3 regions of the Pantoea stewartii genome follow, and region 1 is predicted to be linked to each of the others. Evidence: predicted binding sites of a transcription regulator. Region 1 holds the regulator's gene; each other region holds the start of a gene.
What was found. The regulator LexA, encoded in region 1, represses DNA repair genes until DNA is damaged. The targets are predictions, from matches to a motif close to TNCTGTATGTACATACAGNA.
Positions count from the first base shown of each region.

Region 2: the regulator LexA is predicted to act here: its motif matches at 3,959-3,978, upstream of G5574_RS20205 (DNA translocase FtsK 4TM domain-containing protein).
Region 3: the regulator LexA is predicted to act here: its motif matches at 2,240-2,259, upstream of umuD (translesion error-prone DNA polymerase V autoproteolytic subunit).

Region 1 is NZ_CP049115.1:3,112,286-3,118,563, reverse strand. It holds gene zur (zinc uptake transcriptional repressor Zur) at 1-495, shown strand, start outside; gene G5574_RS14770 (CsbD family protein) at 567-779, opposite strand; gene dinF (MATE family efflux transporter DinF) at 951-2,273, opposite strand; gene lexA (transcriptional repressor LexA) at 2,383-2,997, opposite strand; gene G5574_RS14755 (diacylglycerol kinase) at 3,104-3,472, opposite strand; gene plsB (glycerol-3-phosphate 1-O-acyltransferase PlsB) at 3,601-6,027, shown strand; gene ubiA (4-hydroxybenzoate octaprenyltransferase) at 6,130-6,278, opposite strand, start outside.
Region 2 is NZ_CP049115.1:4,272,076-4,278,353, reverse strand. It holds gene lolA (outer membrane lipoprotein periplasmic chaperone LolA) at 1-227, opposite strand, end outside; gene G5574_RS20205 (DNA translocase FtsK 4TM domain-containing protein) at 410-3,898, opposite strand; gene lrp (leucine-responsive transcriptional regulator Lrp) at 4,017-4,511, opposite strand; gene trxB (thioredoxin-disulfide reductase) at 5,036-6,004, shown strand; gene cydD (heme ABC transporter permease/ATP-binding protein CydD) at 6,140-6,278, shown strand, end outside.
Region 3 is NZ_CP049117.1:48,221-54,498, reverse strand. It holds gene G5574_RS23245 (ATP-dependent nuclease) at 1-1,433, opposite strand, end outside; partial or broken gene G5574_RS23240 (Y-family DNA polymerase) at 1,578-1,700, opposite strand; gene umuD (translesion error-prone DNA polymerase V autoproteolytic subunit) at 1,709-2,158, opposite strand; gene G5574_RS23230 (hypothetical protein) at 2,464-3,882, opposite strand; gene G5574_RS23225 (DUF5677 domain-containing protein) at 4,292-5,209, opposite strand; gene G5574_RS23220 (DNA methyltransferase) at 5,648-6,278, shown strand, end outside.

The DNA.
Region 1 (6,278 bases):
ATGACCCAGGCTGAGAAACTGTGTTTACAGCGCGGTGTACGCCTGACGACCCAGCGCGCAGAGGTCCTGCGGTTGATGGCCGGACAGCCAGGATCGATCAGTGCTTATGACCTGCTTGATCAGTTGCGTGTCAGTGAGCCCCAGGCCAAGCCTCCTACCGTCTACCGTGCGCTGGATTTTCTTCTTGAGCAGGGTTTTATCCACCGCGTCGAGTCCAATAACAGCTATGTGATGTGTCACCATTTCGACGCACCCGCCCATACATCGGTGATGCTGGTCTGCGATCGCTGTGCAGTGGTCACGGAAAAGCAGGCGCAGGGCGCAGAAAAAATCATCGCATCGCTGGCGCAGGAGGCAAGCTTTGTCCTACGGCATAGCGTGATAGAGGCGCACGGGTTATGTGAAAACTGTGCGGAAGTTGAAGCCTGTGAACAGCATGAACATTGTGATCATGACCATCAGGCTGACGGGAAGAAACGCAGTAAACGAAGTTAATTGCACATCCTTGTGCGGTCTGGCCGGCATGAGCGTACCGGCCCGGGTAGGAGCATCCCTGAATAACGTGATTACCAGCGGTAATCCTTGTTGTGACCTTCCCAGTCCGTTACTTCTTTCTCCGCCTGATCTTTCGCGTAGCCGTAACGTTCCTGAATTTTGCCGACCAGCTGATCGCGTTTACCTTCAATGACTTGCATGTCATCATCGGTCAGCTTGCCCCATTTCTCTTTCATTTTTCCTTTGAACTGTTTCCAGTTTCCACTCGCTTCGTCTTTATTCATTGCAGACCTCCACGTCATCCTTCGATTTCGTTTTATTTTGCCATCAGGAAAAATTACGATATAAAGCGCTGTTTAATAGCGCCATTCAAAGATAATTGTAGTAGCTAATTTCAGTTTTGCCGGAAAAAATGAAAATTTTATGTATCCTGCGTCATATTTCAGGCAAGTTGCTCAGGCGCTAAACCAGGTGCCATTGCGCCAGTGCCTGCGCCAGACCAGCCAAAGTGACAGGCCGCGAAGCGCCAGAAAAACGGCTATCGCCAGCCATAAACCGTGATTACCGATAAAAGGCACGGTTAACAGCGTCAGGAAATAGCCCAGTGCGGCAATCGCCATACTGTTGCGCATTTCTCTTCCGCGCGTCGCACCAATAAACATGCCATCCAGCAGATAGCACCAGACGCCAACCAGCGGCATGACAACCTGCCACGGCAGAAAACGGTCAGCCGCCTGTTGAAGTGCGGGAATCGATGTCAGGAGAGCCACGATCTGATAGCCACAAACAGCATAGACCAGGGAGAAAAACAGCGCGACTGACAGGGCCTGACGGCAGGCAGCAATCCATACCAGTTGCAACCTGCTGCCGTCTTTTGCGCCGTGTGCCTCACCAGCAAAGGCTTCGACGGCGTAAGCAAAGCCATCCAGCGCATAGGCGGTAAACGTCATGAACATCAGCAGGATGGCATTTACCGCCACCACATCAGGTCCGATACGCGTTCCCAGCACGGTCAGAGAGGCAAAGCAAAGCTGTAACAGTAAGGTACGCAGCAGGATATCGCGATTCAGGCGAAGCAGGCGGTGGATATCGCCACGCCAGCTATGGACCAGACTGTGCAGCGTGATGCCGCGCAGCGCCAGCACGCGCCAGACCATAAGTGCCCCGACCAGCAACGTCGCATATTCCGCGATAGCCGTCGCGGCTGCAGCCCCGGCTACGCCCCAGTGCAGCCCCAGCACCAGCCAGAGGTCCAGCAGAATATTGATAACGTTGCCCACCACCAGCAGGATGACCGGCGCTCTGGCATACTGTACGCCCAGCAGCCAGCCCAGAATCACCAGGTTAGCCAGCATGGCGGGCGCACTGAGCCAGCGAATATGGATAAACAGCGCAGCCTGCTTAAGCACGGCGGCCTCTCCGCCGATAAAGCGGGTTGCTAATGCCGTAACAGGATGACGCAGGGCAATAAACAGGCTGCCGGCCAGTAAGGCAATGATCAGGGGCTGTGCCAATGCGCGCGCCAGCGCCGTTTTATCGCCCGCGCCAAACGCCTGAGCCGTCAGGCCTGTCGTACTCATCCGCAGAAAAAGCAGCAGCATGAAGATGAAACTGGTAACGGTCGTCCCGACCGCAACGCCGCCCAGATAAACCGGGCTGTCGAGATGGCCAATAACGGCTGTATCGACTAAGCCGAGCAGAGGAACGGTGATATTTGACAGGATCATGGGCAGCGCCAGCCGCCACAGTTTTTTATCGGTAGCTGTCAGGAAGCGCATGTAACGTCCGTGCAATGCGCCGCTGGTGTTACAGATGAACCCACAGCGGCAAAACAGGGGCAGACTGGGTAACGTCAAGGTTGACGTAAAGAGCCAACCTTAAGAAGAGTTACAACCACTCACCGTTACGTACGATGCCAACCGCCAGACCTTCAACCGTCAGCGACTGCGCACGTGTATCGACAATGATAGGCTCAAAATCCGTATTTTCAGGTAACAGATGCACCACTGATCCCTGTTTTTTCCAGCGCTTCACAGTGACTTCGTCGTCAATGCGCGCTACCACCACCTGACCATTACGCACTTCCTGCGTTTTATGCACGGCCAGCAAATCACCATCCATGATGCCAATGTCTTTCATTGACATGCCGCTAACGCGCAGCAGGAAATCGGCAGAGGGCTTGAACATGTCTGGATCCACTTTGTAGTGGGTTTCGATATGTTCCTGGGCCAGCAACGGCTCACCCGCCGCAACGCGCCCAATGAGTGGCAGGCCATCTGAAGGTTCTTCTTCCATTAACAAACGGATACCGCGGGACGCACCAGAGACGATTTCAATCACGCCTTTACGCGACAGCGCTTTCAGATGCTCTTCTGCCGCGTTAGGTGAGCGGAAGCCCAGTTGCGCAGCAATTTCTGCACGCGTAGGCGGCATGCCCGTTTGATTAATGTGGTCGCGAATCAAGTCGTAGACCTGTTGCTGCCTGCTGGTTAATGCTTTCATCCCGCCCCCTGGTTGTTTATACAGTCGCTGTGAGTATATACAGGTATTGGTGAAATGGAAACCAAAAGTCAGGCCAAAATCAGTAATTTGACGGGAGATGGAATGCTTATCGCAAATGCGACCAAAGTAGCGTTCCCCAAACGAACAGGGCCAGTACTATTGCCAGCAAAACAGCGGCCGATCCCATATCTTTGGCACGGCCGGCAAGAGGGTGACGTTCCTGCCCTGTGCGGTCCACCACCGCTTCGATGGCGCTGTTCAGAACTTCAACAATCATCACCAGCATGACCGCGCCAATCATCAGGATGCGCGAAATAGTATCGACATCCAGCCAGCAGGCCAGGATAATTGCCGCCAGTGAAATTACGGCTTCCTGGCGGAAGGCAGCTTCATGCTGCCAGGCGGCGCGAAGACCTTGCCATGAGTAGCCAGCCGCTTTCACAATCCGGGTAATGCCGGTGACATTATTTGTCATGATAAAGGAACTCTTTTCAAAGGATTGACGTCAATACCGGGCAGCGCACAATTGTCGCTGTCACAGATTTTTGCTGCGCGTTCTGATATGCTTGCGCCGCTTTGCTAACAAGAGGCTTCATGTTGTCTATGTCAGGTTGGCGTAAAATTTTCTATAAATTGCTGAACTTACCCCTTTCATTTCTGGTAAAGAGTAAGGCCATTCCGGCTGATCCCGTGTCCGAACATGGGCTGGATCCTACCCGGCCTATTATGTATGTCCTGCCTTATGATTCAAAGGCCGATCTCCTGACTTTACGCGCGCAGTGCATCCGGCACGATCTGCCTGATCCGCTTATTCCGCTGGAGATAGACGGCGCCCTGTTGCCGCGTCATGTCTTTATTAATGACGGTCCGCGTGTGTTCCCCTATTTTGTGCCCAGCCTTGAATCGGTCAAAATCTTCCACGAATATCTTGATCTGCACCGCAGCAACCCTGAACTTGATGTTCAGATGTTACCGGTTTCAGTCATGTTTGGCCGTGCGCCGGGTCGGGAAGTCCAGGGCGACGATCATCCGCCTCATTTGCGGCTCCTTAACGGCATTCAAAAATTCTTTGCCGTTCTCTGGCATGGCCGCGACAGTTTTGTGCGTTTTTCGCCCACGGTCTCCCTGCGTCGTATGGCGACCGAACACGGTACCGACAAGTCGATTGCGCAGAAGCTGGCTCGCGTAGCGCGCATCCATTTTGCCCGTCAGCGCCTGGCTGCGGTGGGACCGCGCCTGCCGGCTCGCCAGGATTTATTCAATCGCCTGTTGCAGTCGAAGGCGATTGAAAAAGCTGTGGAAGACGAGGCGCGTAGCAAGAAAATCTCCCATGAGAAAGCGCAGCAAAACGCCATTGAAATGATGGAAGAAATTGCGGCCAACTTTTCCTACGAAGCGATTCGTATCACCGACCGCGTGATGGGTTGGCTCTGGAGCCGACTCTATCAGGGGATCAACGTTAACGGCGGTGAGCGGGTACGTCAGCTGGCGCAGGACGGCCATGAAATTGTTTATGTGCCTTGCCACCGCAGCCATATGGACTACCTGCTACTGTCTTATGTGCTGTATCACCAGGGCCTGGTTCCGCCGCATATTGCCGCAGGGATTAACCTGAACTTCTGGCCTGCCGGGCCGATTTTCCGTCGTCTGGGTGCCTTCTTTATTCGTCGTACCTTTAAAGGCAACAAGCTCTATTCAACCGTGTTCCGTGAATACCTTGGCGAGCTCTTTACCCGCGGCTATTCCGTCGAGTATTTCGTGGAAGGTGGACGCTCACGTACCGGCCGACTGCTGGATCCGAAAACCGGCACCCTCTCTATGACGCTGCAGGCCATGCTGCGCGGCGGCACGCGACCTATTACGTTAGTGCCCATTTACATCGGTTATGAACATGTAATGGAAGTGGGTACTTACGCTAAAGAGCTACGCGGTGCGGCAAAAGAGAAAGAAGGCTTTATGCAGATGGTGCGCGGCCTGCGTAAGCTGCGCAACCTGGGCCAGGGTTATGTGAACTTTGGTGAGCCGTTGCCGCTGATCAACTATCTGAACAAGCGCGTACCGGAATGGCGTGAGTCTATCGATCCCATTGAAGCGCAACGTCCGGGCTGGTTAACGCCAACGGCCAATGATATCGCCGCCACCATCATGGTACGTATTAATGAAGCCGGTGCCGCGAACGCCATGAACCTGTGCGTAACGGCACTGCTCGCTTCCCGCCAGCGTTCGCTGACCCGTGAACAGCTGATTGAGCAGCTGGAGTGCTATACCCAGTTATTACGTAATGTGCCCTACTCGCCGGATGCCACTTTGCCTGACATGTCTGCGGAAGCGTTGCTGGATCACGCGCTGAGTATGAACAAGTTTGAGAGTGAGAAGGACAGTATCGGCGACATCATTATTCTGCCGCGCGAGCAGGCGGTGCTGATGACCTATTACCGGAATAACATCCACCATATGTTGGTGATGCCCTCTCTGATTGCGGCCATCATCCAGCAGCACCGTAACCTGAGCGAAGCCGAACTGCTGCGCCAGGTCAGCCTGATTTACCCCATGCTGAAGAGCGAGCTGTTCCTGCGCTGGGGCAACGACCAGCTGCCGCAGCTGCTGGCTGACTTATGCCAGGAGCTGGCGCGCCAGGGACTGATTACCGTTGAGGCAGGTCTGCTGTCGTTCAACACGGCGCGTTACCGTACGCTGCAGTTGCTGGCTGCCGGTGTACGTGAAACGCTGCAGCGTTACGCCATCACCTTCTCGATTCTCAGCGCCAAGCCCACCATCAACCGCGGCACGCTGGAAAAAGAGAGCCGCACGCTGGCCCAGCGCCTGAGCGTACTGCATGGCATCAATGCGCCTGAGTTTTTCGATAAAGCGGTGTTCTCTACACTGGTACTGACCCTGCGCGATGAAGGCTATATCAGCGACAGTGGCGATGCGGATGTGGCGCAGACGCTGGCGACCTGGCACATTCTGGCAGAACTGGTCACCAGCGATGTTCGTATGACCATCGAGAGCGCCGTTGCACACAGCTAACGTGCTGGCATGACAAAAAAAGGCGACCTGACTGGTCGCCTTTTTTATTGCTTACTGAACCTCACACTGTGCATCGCACTGGCGCTACGTTCGGTGCCTGCCCTACAACAGGTTTGAGAACGGCGGAGTATTCATTAACACGCCGAGAAACAGCACCAGCCCTACATAATTGTTATTCAGAAACGCCTGGAAACAGGCCTGACGCGCGCGCTTTGCGATCAGTTTTTGCTGATAAACAAATAAACCGCCCG
Region 2 (6,278 bases), 1.2 Mb from region 1:
TCGGGTGCGGTCATATGCCAGTTAAACAGGCTGGGGCGCTTAACCCAGAGCTCGCCTTCACCCTCCTGCACGTTGGCACCGCTGCCATCGGTCACCTTTTGAGTAAAGCTGGCGTGGAAGCTGTTAACTTTATTAAGGCGCTGTTGCAGGTCGCTCGACGCATCGGCGAGAACGTTGGCTGACCCCAAAGCGGCCAGCAGGCCTAAGGCGATTACGCGTAATTTCATCTGCTTAAATCCTTATTAAATCGTTTCCCGTTGATCACGTGACTAAGCCTGGTCGCTGTCCTGCGTTTAATACAGGAGAAAAAACCGAAACACTAATCAACTATGGGGGTTAACCGCTAAAAAACAATGAGCCAGTGGAAACTGGCTCAGTGTTTTGTGTTTCAAAGCTTATCGTTCAGGCTTTACATATCATGGGGTGGTGGAGAGAGCACTTCACGGTTACCGTTGTGGCCCGGTGACGAGACGATGCCCTGTGCTTCCATCTGTTCAATGATGCGCGCAGCACGGTTATAACCGATACGGAACTGACGCTGTACGCCCGAAATCGAGGCGCGTCGCTTATCCACCACAAAGGCAACAGCCTGATCGAACAACGGATCGAGTTCTTCATCGCTGTCAATGCCGCCCCCGCCTTCACTTTCTTCGCCCGCCGTAATGCTTTCAATATATTGCGGACGCCCGCGCGCTTTCCAGTCCTGCACGACAGCATGTACTTCCTGATCGCGCACAAAGGCACCGTGAACACGCACCGGCATTGATGAGTTGGGCGGCATGTAAAGCATATCGCCCATCCCCAGTAACGATTCTGCACCGCCCTGATCAAGGATGGTTCGCGAGTCAATTTTACTTGAGACAGTAAACGCGATACGGGTAGGAATGTTGGCTTTGATGAGGCCGGTAATGACGTCAACTGACGGACGCTGGGTTGCCAGAACAAGGTGGATTCCCGCCGCACGCGCTTTCTGTGCAAGACGTGCAATCAGTTCTTCCACTTTCTTACCGACAGCCATCATCAAATCGGCGAACTCATCCACCATCACCACGATGTAAGGCAGTTTTTCCAGCACTGGCGGCGTCATATCCATGCTGTCGCCTGGCTTCCAGAACGGATCGGGAATCGGCCGCCCCATTGCATCCGCCTGCGCCACTTTTTCGTTGTAGCCGGCCAGATTACGTACACCCAACGCCGACATCAGCTTATAGCGACGCTCCATCTCACCGACACTCCAGCGCAGCGCGTTCGCCGCATCTTTCATATCGGTCACGACTTCGGTAAGCAGATGCGGAATGCCTTCGTAAACGGAAAGCTCGAGCATCTTGGGGTCAATCATAATAAAGCGCACATCTTCCGGCGTGGCTTTATACAGCATGCTGAGGATCATCGCATTCACGCCGACGGACTTACCGGAACCGGTTGTACCCGCTACCAGTAAGTGTGGCATTTTAGCCAGATCGGCGACGACTGGCTGGCCGGCAATATCTTTACCCAGCACCACAGACAGCGGCGAGGGATTGTCACGGAATTTTGGACAATCCAGCACTTCACGCAGGTAAACGGTCTGGCGATGTCGGTTGGGTAATTCCAGACCAACATAGGGTTTGCCAGGGATCACTTCAACCACACGCACTGCCGTAGTCGACAGGGAGCGGGCCAAATCGCGTGACAGGTTAGAGATACGCGCCGCTTTCACGCCCGGCGCGAGATCCAGTTCAAAACGGGTAATCACAGGTCCTGGCGAAATGCCCACCACCTCGGCCTTGACGCGGTAGTCACCCAGACGCGCTTCAACCAGTCTTGCTGTCTGCTCAAGGGCGAACATATCAACCGGTTCTTCCTCTTCCGGCGGCGCGGTCAGGAGATCGAGTGACGGTAAGGGTGTAGAAGGTTTTTCCAGTGGCTGCTCGTGACGCATCAGGAAGGGGTGAATCAGGCTGTCATGCACAGATGGCTTCGCCTCCCCGACCGGCTCCGGCTGCTGCGCAGGTGCGGCAAAGTGATCGGCCGCAAAGGTCTGGGCTGATTCTACACGCTGAGCCGCAGGCTGTTCTGGTGCCGCCTGAACGTGCTGCCAGGGCTCATGTTGTGGCGCGACCTCGCTGACGTCCGGCGATGCTGCAATGGTGAACAGCGGCTCGACAGGGCCATCGTCGACCAGGTCCTTCATTGGGGAGAAATCGAAGGCCGCTGACGTATCCAGATTGAAAACGGGTGCATTGTCTTCAGGCACCGTTTCATAGCGCTGTTGCTGTTGCTGTTGCTGTTGCTGTTGCTGTTGCTGTGCGAACTGACGCGCCAGCGAGGCCTGCTGCAATGCCAGCTCATCGTCCTCGTGCGCGTCGTCCTGCTGCCAGCTTTCGCCATAGCGTTGCTGCTGCTCTGACTGGAACGCCTGACGCAACTCTGCCTGTTGCAGCGCATCCTGCTCCTCTGCTGACCAGTCAGTGAGTGACGTATCTTCTTTCGTAGGTTGTGATGACGGCAGTTCAGCACGTTTGGCTTTTTCTTCCGCCATACGCTGTGAAGGCAGTTTAATACCATACGAGGCCAGCTCACGTCGGGTAGGCAGTTTAACCGGATTAGGCCGCGGCAGCGCCGGACCAATCCCCTGTTTCACCTGTGGATTCGACACCGTTTCAGGGACAGGTTCAAACAGCGGTGAGGATGCTGATGATGCTGCGGTTGCCGCAGCACCGGCGACGGCAGCGCTGTTCAGCGAGGCTGCCGACGTGGCTTCACGCCAGTTACCCATTTTGGGTTCGTCATCCTCATAAGCGGTAAAGTGCGGGGCAGCCGCCGGTGCATCGTCCGGTAACTCAAAGCGGTAGCGCGGCGGTTCAGTGAGAGGCTTCTCCTGTGACACCGGCTCGCGCGGTGCAATGTGCGTCATCACCGGGGCAGGATGAGGCGATGCCGCAACAGGCGAAACAGGTTCAGGCGTCGCTGCAACCTGTTCAGGCTCAGGTGAAGCTGATGGCGCACTGACAGGCGTTGCCGCCATTGTTGCGGCAGCAGGCTGCGCAGGTGCTGTGGCAGTAGCCTGAGCGGTTGCTGTCGGTGTCGTGGTCGCAGATACTTCGGCTGTGGCCGCAACAGCGGCGCGGGTGGCGGTGGCGGCCCTGGCTAACAGTGGATCGTGCGCATCCAGATCGGGCTGCGCCTTACGCGGCGCGGTTAGCAATACGTCATCGTCGTCGTCCGTCTGAGCATGAAGGACGGGCGCGCTCTCGTGATAATCGTCTGCTTCGTCCTCTTCATGCCAGGGTTCATCATGACGTGAGCGGTTGCTGGCGAATGTCAGCACGCCCATGACCACGCCACCGATTCTTTCCGCAATGGTTAACCATGACCAGCCCGTATACAGCGTGATCCCTGCGGCCCAGATGCAGAGCAAAGTCAGTGTGCCACCTGCCGGACTGAACCAGGGTGAAATGGCATTACTGACGAGGCTGCCAATGACGCCTCCGGAAGCGAAATACCAGATGTCGTCCGCGTTGAGCGCGGCCATCCCACAGGTGGTGACGACCAGGGCCAGGACACCGATTAAGCGTAAACCAATGGCAAAGTAGTCCACATAATCCTGGTTATCCCGCTGGCGAAACGCTATCCAGCACAGCCCCAGTATGACCGGCGGAATGGCATAGGCCATCACACCAAAGATGAAAAGCAACGTATCAGCCAGCCATGCGCCGACTGTGCCACCCATGTTATGGATAGGTTCATGCCAGGCCGTTTGCGACCAGCTCGGATCGGAAGGATTAAAGCTGACCAGGGAAACCATCAGGTAGATGGCGAACAATGCCACCAAAATAAGTAACGCTTCCAGCAGACGGCGTCCGCTGCTCAGCGACTGTAACGAAACGTCTTTATCTTCTGTGTATTCCTGGCTCAAGAGATCTCTCCAGGTGCCTGTAAAGTAAGAAACAACAGCGTCGGGCTCACCCGACGCTGGTCCTGTATGTATTCACAGGAGTGTACCGAAATTTCCCAGGCTTTGCACCTGCCACGCATCAGCGCGTTTTGATCACCAGACGATTGCTCTGTTTGACCTCTTCCATCACCACATAAGTACGCGTGTCGTTTACGCCTGGCAGGCGCAGCAAGGTTTCACCCAGCAGCTTGCGGTAAGCGGACATATCAGGCACGCGCGTTTTAAGCAGGTAGTCGAAATCACCAGAAACCAGGTGACACTCTTGAGTTTCCTCAAGTTTTTGCACAGCGGCGTTAAATTGCTCAAACACATCAGGTGCGCCACGATTCAGAGTAATCTCAACAAATACCAGTAATGAAGCATCCAGGTAGTGAGGGTTGAGTTGCGCAGTATAGCCAAGGATGAATCCCTGGCGTTCAAGACGGCGTACACGCTCAAGACAAGGTGTAGGAGATAATCCTACACGTTTGGAAAGTTCCACGTTTGAGATGCGACCGTCTTTCTGCAATTCATTGAGAATGTTTCTGTCGATCCTGTCGAGATCCTTACCGGGGCGTTTCTTATTATCTACCATTATTATTGTCTCTCTTCATTCCTTCCCTTTACCTGCCATCCCCTGAAAACGGTCATTGTTCGGGGCATTTTTGAAGTGAAATAACGGCGTCTGAGCGCATTCGTACCTATTTGTATGACGCATGCTGTCTGTCCACCGCATGCGTCATGACCAATATCAGACGATAAAATTCGTTCGGTACTCTGCCCAAAACCCGGCGGCAACACCCGTTTTGTTCAGACTAAGTTATTCGCTTCTCACACTGTTTTCGCAAATGCGCAGGCGATTGTCAAAGTAAAATGTCTAAATTCAGGACAAGATGCCAGACACTTCGCTGGGTCACTGTTTTTAAATGAGTATTTTCGTGCGATGGTGGTCTGTAAACTGAATTTTTGCCCCCTTTTGGCACAGGAGGCAGGCGAAAAAGCCATTCATCGTCTACGCCGTTTGCAGCAATCGCTAACAAAAGTGCGCAAGTGTTGTCATTGCTACGGCATATTCCCTACAATCGCAGGTTATGTCAGGTGAATAAAACTGAGGAACGCATGAGTACGGCTAAACACAGTAAGTTGCTCATTTTGGGCTCTGGTCCGGCAGGTTATACCGCGGCCGTCTATGCTGCACGCGCCAATTTGAATCCAGTACTGATTACCGGGCTGGAAAAAGGCGGTCAGCTGACCACCACGACGGAAGTGGAAAACTGGCCGGGCGACCCGCATGATCTGACAGGTCCCTCGCTGATGGAACGTATGCATGAGCATGCCGAGAAATTTAACACGGAAATTATTTTCGATCATATTCATACGGTCGATCTGCAGAACCGTCCCTTCCGTCTGACCGGTGACAGTGGCGAATATACTGCCGATGCGCTGATTATTGCCACGGGTGCATCAGCACGCTATCTGGGCTTACCGTCGGAAGACGCTTTTAAAGGCAAAGGCGTTTCGGCCTGTGCGACCTGTGATGGTTTCTTCTACCGCAACCAAAAAGTCGCCGTTATCGGTGGCGGAAATACCGCGGTTGAAGAAGCACTTTATCTGGCGAATATCGCCTCTGAAGTGCATTTAATTCACCGCCGCGACAGCTTCCGCGCAGAGAAAATCCTTATTGACCGCCTGATGGAAAAAGTCAGCAACGGCAATATCGTGTTGCATACACACAGAACGCTGGAAGAAGTGGTCGGCGATCAGATGGGCGTGACGGGCCTGACGCTACGTTCAACGCTGAATACCGAAGAGACCGAAACGCTGGATGTTGCCGGCCTGTTTGTTGCTATCGGACACAGCCCGAATACGGCGATTTTCGATGGTCAGCTGGCGCTGGAAAACGGCTACATCAAGGTACAGTCCGGCCTGCATGGTAATGCCACGCAAACCAGTATCCCTGGCGTGTTTGCCGCGGGTGACGTCATGGACCATATCTACCGTCAGGCCATTACCTCTGCCGGTACCGGTTGTATGGCTGCGTTAGATGCAGAGCGTTATCTTGACGGATTGGTTAAGAACGATAAGTAAGTTGTTAATAACCTGATCTTAATTGTTTGAGGCGACTGTTTTTCAGTCGCCTTTTTTATTATCACCATGCTAAATTCAGGCGCCGGGTGTGAGGACCAGCCTCATTTCATTTGTCTTTGCCACATTGGGTTTCGCATGAATAAATCGCGTCAGCAGCATCTTACTCGTTGGCTTCGTCAACAGTGTCATCATGCTGGCCCCTGGTTGCGCGTTACGTCGTTGCTGGGCTGCGCTGGCGCGCTTCTGATTATCATGCAGGCATGGCTTTTAGCGT
Region 3 (6,278 bases), on a different replicon from region 1:
GTTGGCATTCTTCTTATTGCTTCGCGGAAAACAAGTTCTTCAGTATCGCCTTCAACAACAATTACTTTCCTCGTAAAAAATATTCTTGATATGTGATCATCTAACCTAATAACCATTTTGACATGATCTTTGTCTTCACCTTGTAATTTTTTATATTCATCAGTGACAGAGAATGGGTTTATTGTTGTGTGTGATTTGTCGTAATAAAATCTATTGAGTACCTGCTTAGGCTTTCTCGATAAATCAATTAAATATGGAGAGTGAGTGGTTGCTACTATTTGGGATGAATTTCCAGATAGTTCATAAATCAAATCTCTCATTTGATTTGCAGCGCTCGGATGAAGATAGATTTCAGGTTCTTCAAAACCTATGATGAGGCTTCTTTCATCTCCTCCTCTGTCTCTCAACCACTGTTGTCTAAACCTCAATAATCCAAAAACAGCAGCCCTAACCATTCCTGTCCCCTGATTTGAAACGGAAGTTCTTATATTGCTTGACATTTCTATGGAGAATGTCGGAGATAATGCTGTGTCAGGATTAGATAAGTCAGCTGATGCATAAATTTTAGATTCAGGAAAAACACCGCATAATACAGCGTTAAGTGCGGACATCATTTTCCCAAATTCAGATTGCCCATCTGAAGGGTTTAACTCATTCGCTAATTCGTTCAAACAAGCTTGGGCTTGCTTGTAATTCTCAGATATTCCACGTACATCTTTAAACAACTCATTAAGCGTTTTTTGTAAAACTCCTGTTTTACCTTCAATTTCTGATGCGCCTGAGTCTGCAGGGATTAAAAGGAAACTTGGTAACTTTGAGAGAACAACACCACCTATTCCCCCAGGGTTTTTATCCCAAACTTCTTCATCATTTAAATCCCACATGTCATCAATTAGCTCTAACTTACCTTTTTCTGATGAACCTATATTTTTTTCTAGGTCTGTGAAGAGGTCTTTTATTAAATCCTCATTGATGCCAGCATCTATGAGTTGCTGGGGCTTTTTTAATTTTTCTAATTCTTTTTTCATGACTCTTTTTAAAGACTTTAGTTCTATAATTGCATCCTCTCCCAGAGAGTAACTTTTCCTATAAGTAATGCTTTTTCCAGTCTCATTAGTGTCTTCTGGATCATAATTGAAAATTCTTCCTTTGAAACCTCTCCAGTTTTTGGCTGATTCAGGTACATTACGGAATTCGGCCTCAAGGATAACCGTTTTACAACATACTTTGTTTTCACCGGTTTCTTGATCAATTTCAGAGCAAAAACAATCTAGATCCATTGTCTTTTTATTAGAAAGCAGCCATTCAATTGCTTTCAAGACAGAGCTTTTACCAGCATTATTGGAGCCAATGAGAAATGTTGCGTCACCAAATTTAACTTCTGCATCATTGATTCTCTTAAAGCCATTAATTTTTAACGTGTGTAATCTCATAAATTTGCCCATAAAATTAAATGTGTTTAAATGTTTCTGAAGCCATAAATCATTAACAAATTTAATGTTATGATGCAACTAATAATTAAGTGCTAAGTTCAAACTGTGAGGTTAGGAGTAGATTTAAAATTCCACATAAGCTTTGCTTCTTGCGATTACGCAGCCATCGTTGTTCGAAAGAACGACGACCGGTTTCCCCCGCAAATCGGGCCTGAACAGGGCCTCACAGGACGCATAGAAGCTGTTGACGTCAGCCAGACCAAACATCGGCATGGTTACCTCCGGCGCGCCTCGGTATTGTGGAAAAACCAGGTGACCACGCCCAGCAGATGCAACTCCTCTGGGTAGATTACCGGATAGGCAGGGTTCATCGGTCGCAACGCAATCTTTGGGTGCAGCTGCAGGCGCTTGACCGTGAACTCCCCACCGACCTCCGCGATGACGATGTCACCATGCGTGGCTTCCTTTGCGCGGTCGACGACCATCACGTCCCCGTCATACAGGCCCAGATCTTCCATGCTGCTGCCGCTTGCACGCACAAAAAACGTAGCGGCGCGATGGGTGATGCAGAGCTCATTCAGGTCAAGCTCTGCTTCGACATAATCGGTGGCAGGGGAGGGGAAACCGGCGGCGCAGCGCTCAACAAAGAGCGGGATGCGCATGACGGGTCGTATATCGGCAGGCCTGAATATCGTCAGTCCGCCCTGAGAGGATGTCGCTTTCATGGTGCCGCTCTCCGGACTGAATGGCCTGAAGTTCGTGCTTCAGTGAATAACTCTGGCATGGTTGATTTCCCTCCTAAATACCACTGTATATAAAAACAGTATTGATGAGTTGAGAGTCCATGGCAAGAGGAACGAAGCGATGATTTAATCTGCGATGTACTATGTTACTGACACAGATTGTGATTTCCCTGATAATTTCATGACTACAGTCTTTTCATGAGAAAAGTGACATCGTCTTTCAAACGATGTCGTCATCAAAGGCTGTAAGGGGTAACCCACAAGGTCACGGTGATTTCATCCGGGTTTTACAGCTTGTCCCACTCTCCAGTCTCCTTCATTCTCAGATATTCTGATCTTGAGTTCTTTTTTAAGACACCCATCATCTCGGAGCTTTTAATAAATCGGGCTAAATTCCGGGTCAGTATTGAAAGATGGTCTTTCAAATTTGCTAACGGCAAGTTGCCTATTGTCGAATAAAGCATGGCAATTAGCTGCCATTTAAATCTCCTGACTTTTTTATATTCGCTAATCCCTTCTTTGGATGGGGTTTCATACTCTATAGCTGTTGTGATTGCGCTGATCCCATAGGCAACAAACTTTAAAAATGAATAATCATAATCCGATAGTACCCTCTCTTTATCTTCAAAGCTTTCCTCTCTGGATAGACTTCTTGATATTTTCATGACCTCTTTAATGGTGTGTATTTTTTTGTTGTCAGACCCCGTTTTACGGGAGGTGAACATTAATTTGTCCCTGTATGCTTTAATCAAAAAACAGATTGCACCAAACCTTACGTAAGGTTCGGATTTTAACTCATAAAAAGCCTGTGCAGTTGAACCATTGTAGAGAGGTTGCTTTCTGTCATGATTTTTTATAAAAATAACCACGTCAATTAGTGGGGTGATTTTATTGTAATCATCATCCCTTATGTTATGGTTGAATTGATCGCAAACAATTTTTATCAGTGTATTATCGTCGTAATGTTGATGTTCAGAGTCAAGGAGCTTGCTGTAATCAATATCAGCAACCTGAAAATCATATTCATCAAAAACTTCACTTTCTTTAACGAAGTAATTTGCATGTTTTATGGCCTCATTAACAAGTGCTTGTTTGCAAAATTCGTCCACCCCATTTTGGGGATAATCATTTTGACGTTCAAAGTTAAGCTGATGAATAAGGTGTGTCAGAACAACAGCCGCCTCGTATTGTCCCGAAAACATCTTAGTTCCGGGGTTGTGGAAGTCATACATACTTCTGGGAAAGTACACCAGGAAATCCATTATCAGCTTTTCTATCCGATACATTTGCTGAAGAAGGTTTACGCGAACATTCAGCATTTCTCTGCATGAAACGAGGTTGCTGTGAATCACGGCATCATGCCTGTAATCCTCTATTGTGGTGAGAGGCTTATTTTCATCGAGCAAAAAAGGCGTATGCCACCATCCAGTACTCTGTTTCCAGCCTTTAGATATCACATTCATCATGTGAACAAAATGCATGCATTTCTGGAGGTCGTGTTTAGATATTTTTCCGTCTAAATTGCCCCTCCCGAAAATCTGCTCAACTTTTTTTCTCAGAATTTTAATAGAGCCCGGGACTGTATTATATTCTAAATATGAAAATTCGCTCTCAAGCGCTGATAGAAAACTTTCGTGTATAGTATCAGTTAAGCTCACTTCGCTAAAAAGTGAGTAAATGCTGTTATACGGGTAATCTTTTAGCATAAGGCCTCCTCGTTGTGTGCTTCATAGTAATTTTCGTGGTGTGTTATGTGGAGGTAAAACTCTTGTATTTTTTATAATTTATTGATAATTATGGGTTTAAAGTGATTTTTTTCTTGTTTGAGAGGGTGGGGGCCATGAGGTGTACCCCCTGTTTTATCGCTTGCAAAAAAAAGAAGCCTGTAGTTATAGCCAGTGATGCCCGTTAAAGATTTATGCAACCGTGGAAATCGAACAGGGGCCCTGTTGTTGGACAACCCGTGTCTCACCTAAATCAAGTCTTAGAAAGGACCCTTTCCTGGTATCAGTAACAGAGCACCTTCTGGTTGAAATTATTTATGACGAGTTCATGTTTTCTGAATGAGCATTTTAAATGGAAATTTTTTTCGTGCTGTTAAGGGTTTACCCACGTTTATCCGTGTGTTCTGATATATTCACTGCTTAACTCAATGATGCCTTTTATTTTGAAGTTAATATACCGGAGAAAAAGAACCATTTCCTGGTGTTCTAAGTTTTTATGGTCGGTTGTGATACTCGTTGGAACAGAATGTATTAGTTTGCTGGTAAAGGTGTATATGAAGTTGTATTCATCCTCAAGACCAACTTCTTTAGCCTTTTGATTCCATCTCCAAACCATGTTTTTGCTTACCATTTCTTTCACATCTTCCGGGAAGTTGTCCTCGAAGTTTTCTTTTTCATTTGCTATTTCAGTCAGGGATTTTTCTATCATATTCATCTGGTTTTTCCTGACCAGAACTGCCTGAAAACCATATCCATTAAACTTGGCTTCCTCAGAAAAAATTGAAAAACTCATGTCAGCTTCCCTGTCGATTATGTTTTTTACATACTCAAAGAGCGTTTCTGCGGCCTTGGTAGCCTCCTCCGTTTTCTCCATCAGTCTGATCTCCCCTAGTCTTTTTTCAGTAAGTTCTTTTTCCTTTTTCTCCATTTTTTCAAGGAAAGCCACCTCCCTGTTCATTTGTTCCTGAAAATTAGCCCAGTATTCGCGCTGGCCTTTAAGGAGTTGAGAGTAGTATACCACTCCGTAACGCGAATTTTTTGTGAGCAGTTTCAGCCATACACTCATCTCGAATATATAGCGCGTTACTGAAATTAAACTGAGGCTTTCAATGTAGTTAAAGTTATTTTCCGTAAATAGTCGGAGCTTTACGAGACAGTCTCCAAAAACCGAATTACACCAGTCTTCAGCAATTTTGGGATTGAAACTGTCTCTCTTTTCTTCCGTTCTGAACAGTTGAGCGGCTGCATCAAGAACGCTCCGGTGATCTCTTATATTTTTCACTAAATCCGCTATTTCCTGTTCGTACATTTCATACCTTCTATTTTCTGATTATGTTCGGATAAATCCTAACACAGCTTTTCTGTTAGGCAATGTTAAGTGTGTGGCCCGGTCAATCGGCCTGACTGTGATGTCTGATGTTTCTTTTTTCATGGATATTCTGTTGAGCGGCATATCCTTCATAAGCCAACGAGTATGTCGCTTCGCTCCGCTTTTTTTGCCGCTTCCCGTCCTACGGCCGGAAACCGGCAGATGCAAAGTGCCGTGCCCTCACTGTAGCCGGGCCGCTTCGCCTGCAAGGGAAGCTTCGCCGCCATCCTCACCCGTTCCCCGCCGTGCGCGGGACATTCAGTCCGCTCCGGCGGCGCGTGCGGCTTCCGGTGTCGCCCCTGCCTGCTCCGCTTTTCGCCCGTCTTTGTGGTGGTCACGGCACCACAGGGGTGCCCCCTGAAACTGAGGAGCATAACTATGTCCCGATTCATGCGTGGCGACAGCGTACAGATCATGTCCGGCTTTCCGGATAACAGCATCGATTTCATTCTCACCGATCCGCCGTACCTCGTCGGCTTCAAGGACCGGTCCGGCCGTTCGATCGCCAACGACGTTAACGATGAGTGGGTGCTGCCGGCGAGCCAGCAAATGTTCCGCGTACTCAAAAACAACAGCCTGGCAGTGAGTTTTTACGGCTGGAACCGCGTGGACGTCTTCATGCAGGCCTGGAAGGCGGCGGGCTTCCGTGTTGTAGGGCACCTCGTTTTCACCAAAACCTACGCCTCGAAATCGGCGTTTGTCGGGTATCAGCATGAGAGCGCCTACCTGCTGGCCAAAGGGCGCCCGCCGCTGCCGGCAAACCCGCTGCCAGATGTGATGCCCTGGCAGTACACGGGCAACCGTCACCACCCGACGGAAAAGCCGGTAAGCGTGCTACAGCCGCTCATCGAAACCTTCACGAAGCCCGGCGATCTGGTCCTGGACCCCTTTGCCGGCTCAGGCTCGACCTGCGTCGCCGCGGATCAGAGCGGGCGCCGCTGGATTGGTATCGAACTGCTGGAGCAGTACCACACCGCCGGCCTGCGTCGTCTCGGCGAACTGCGCGCCG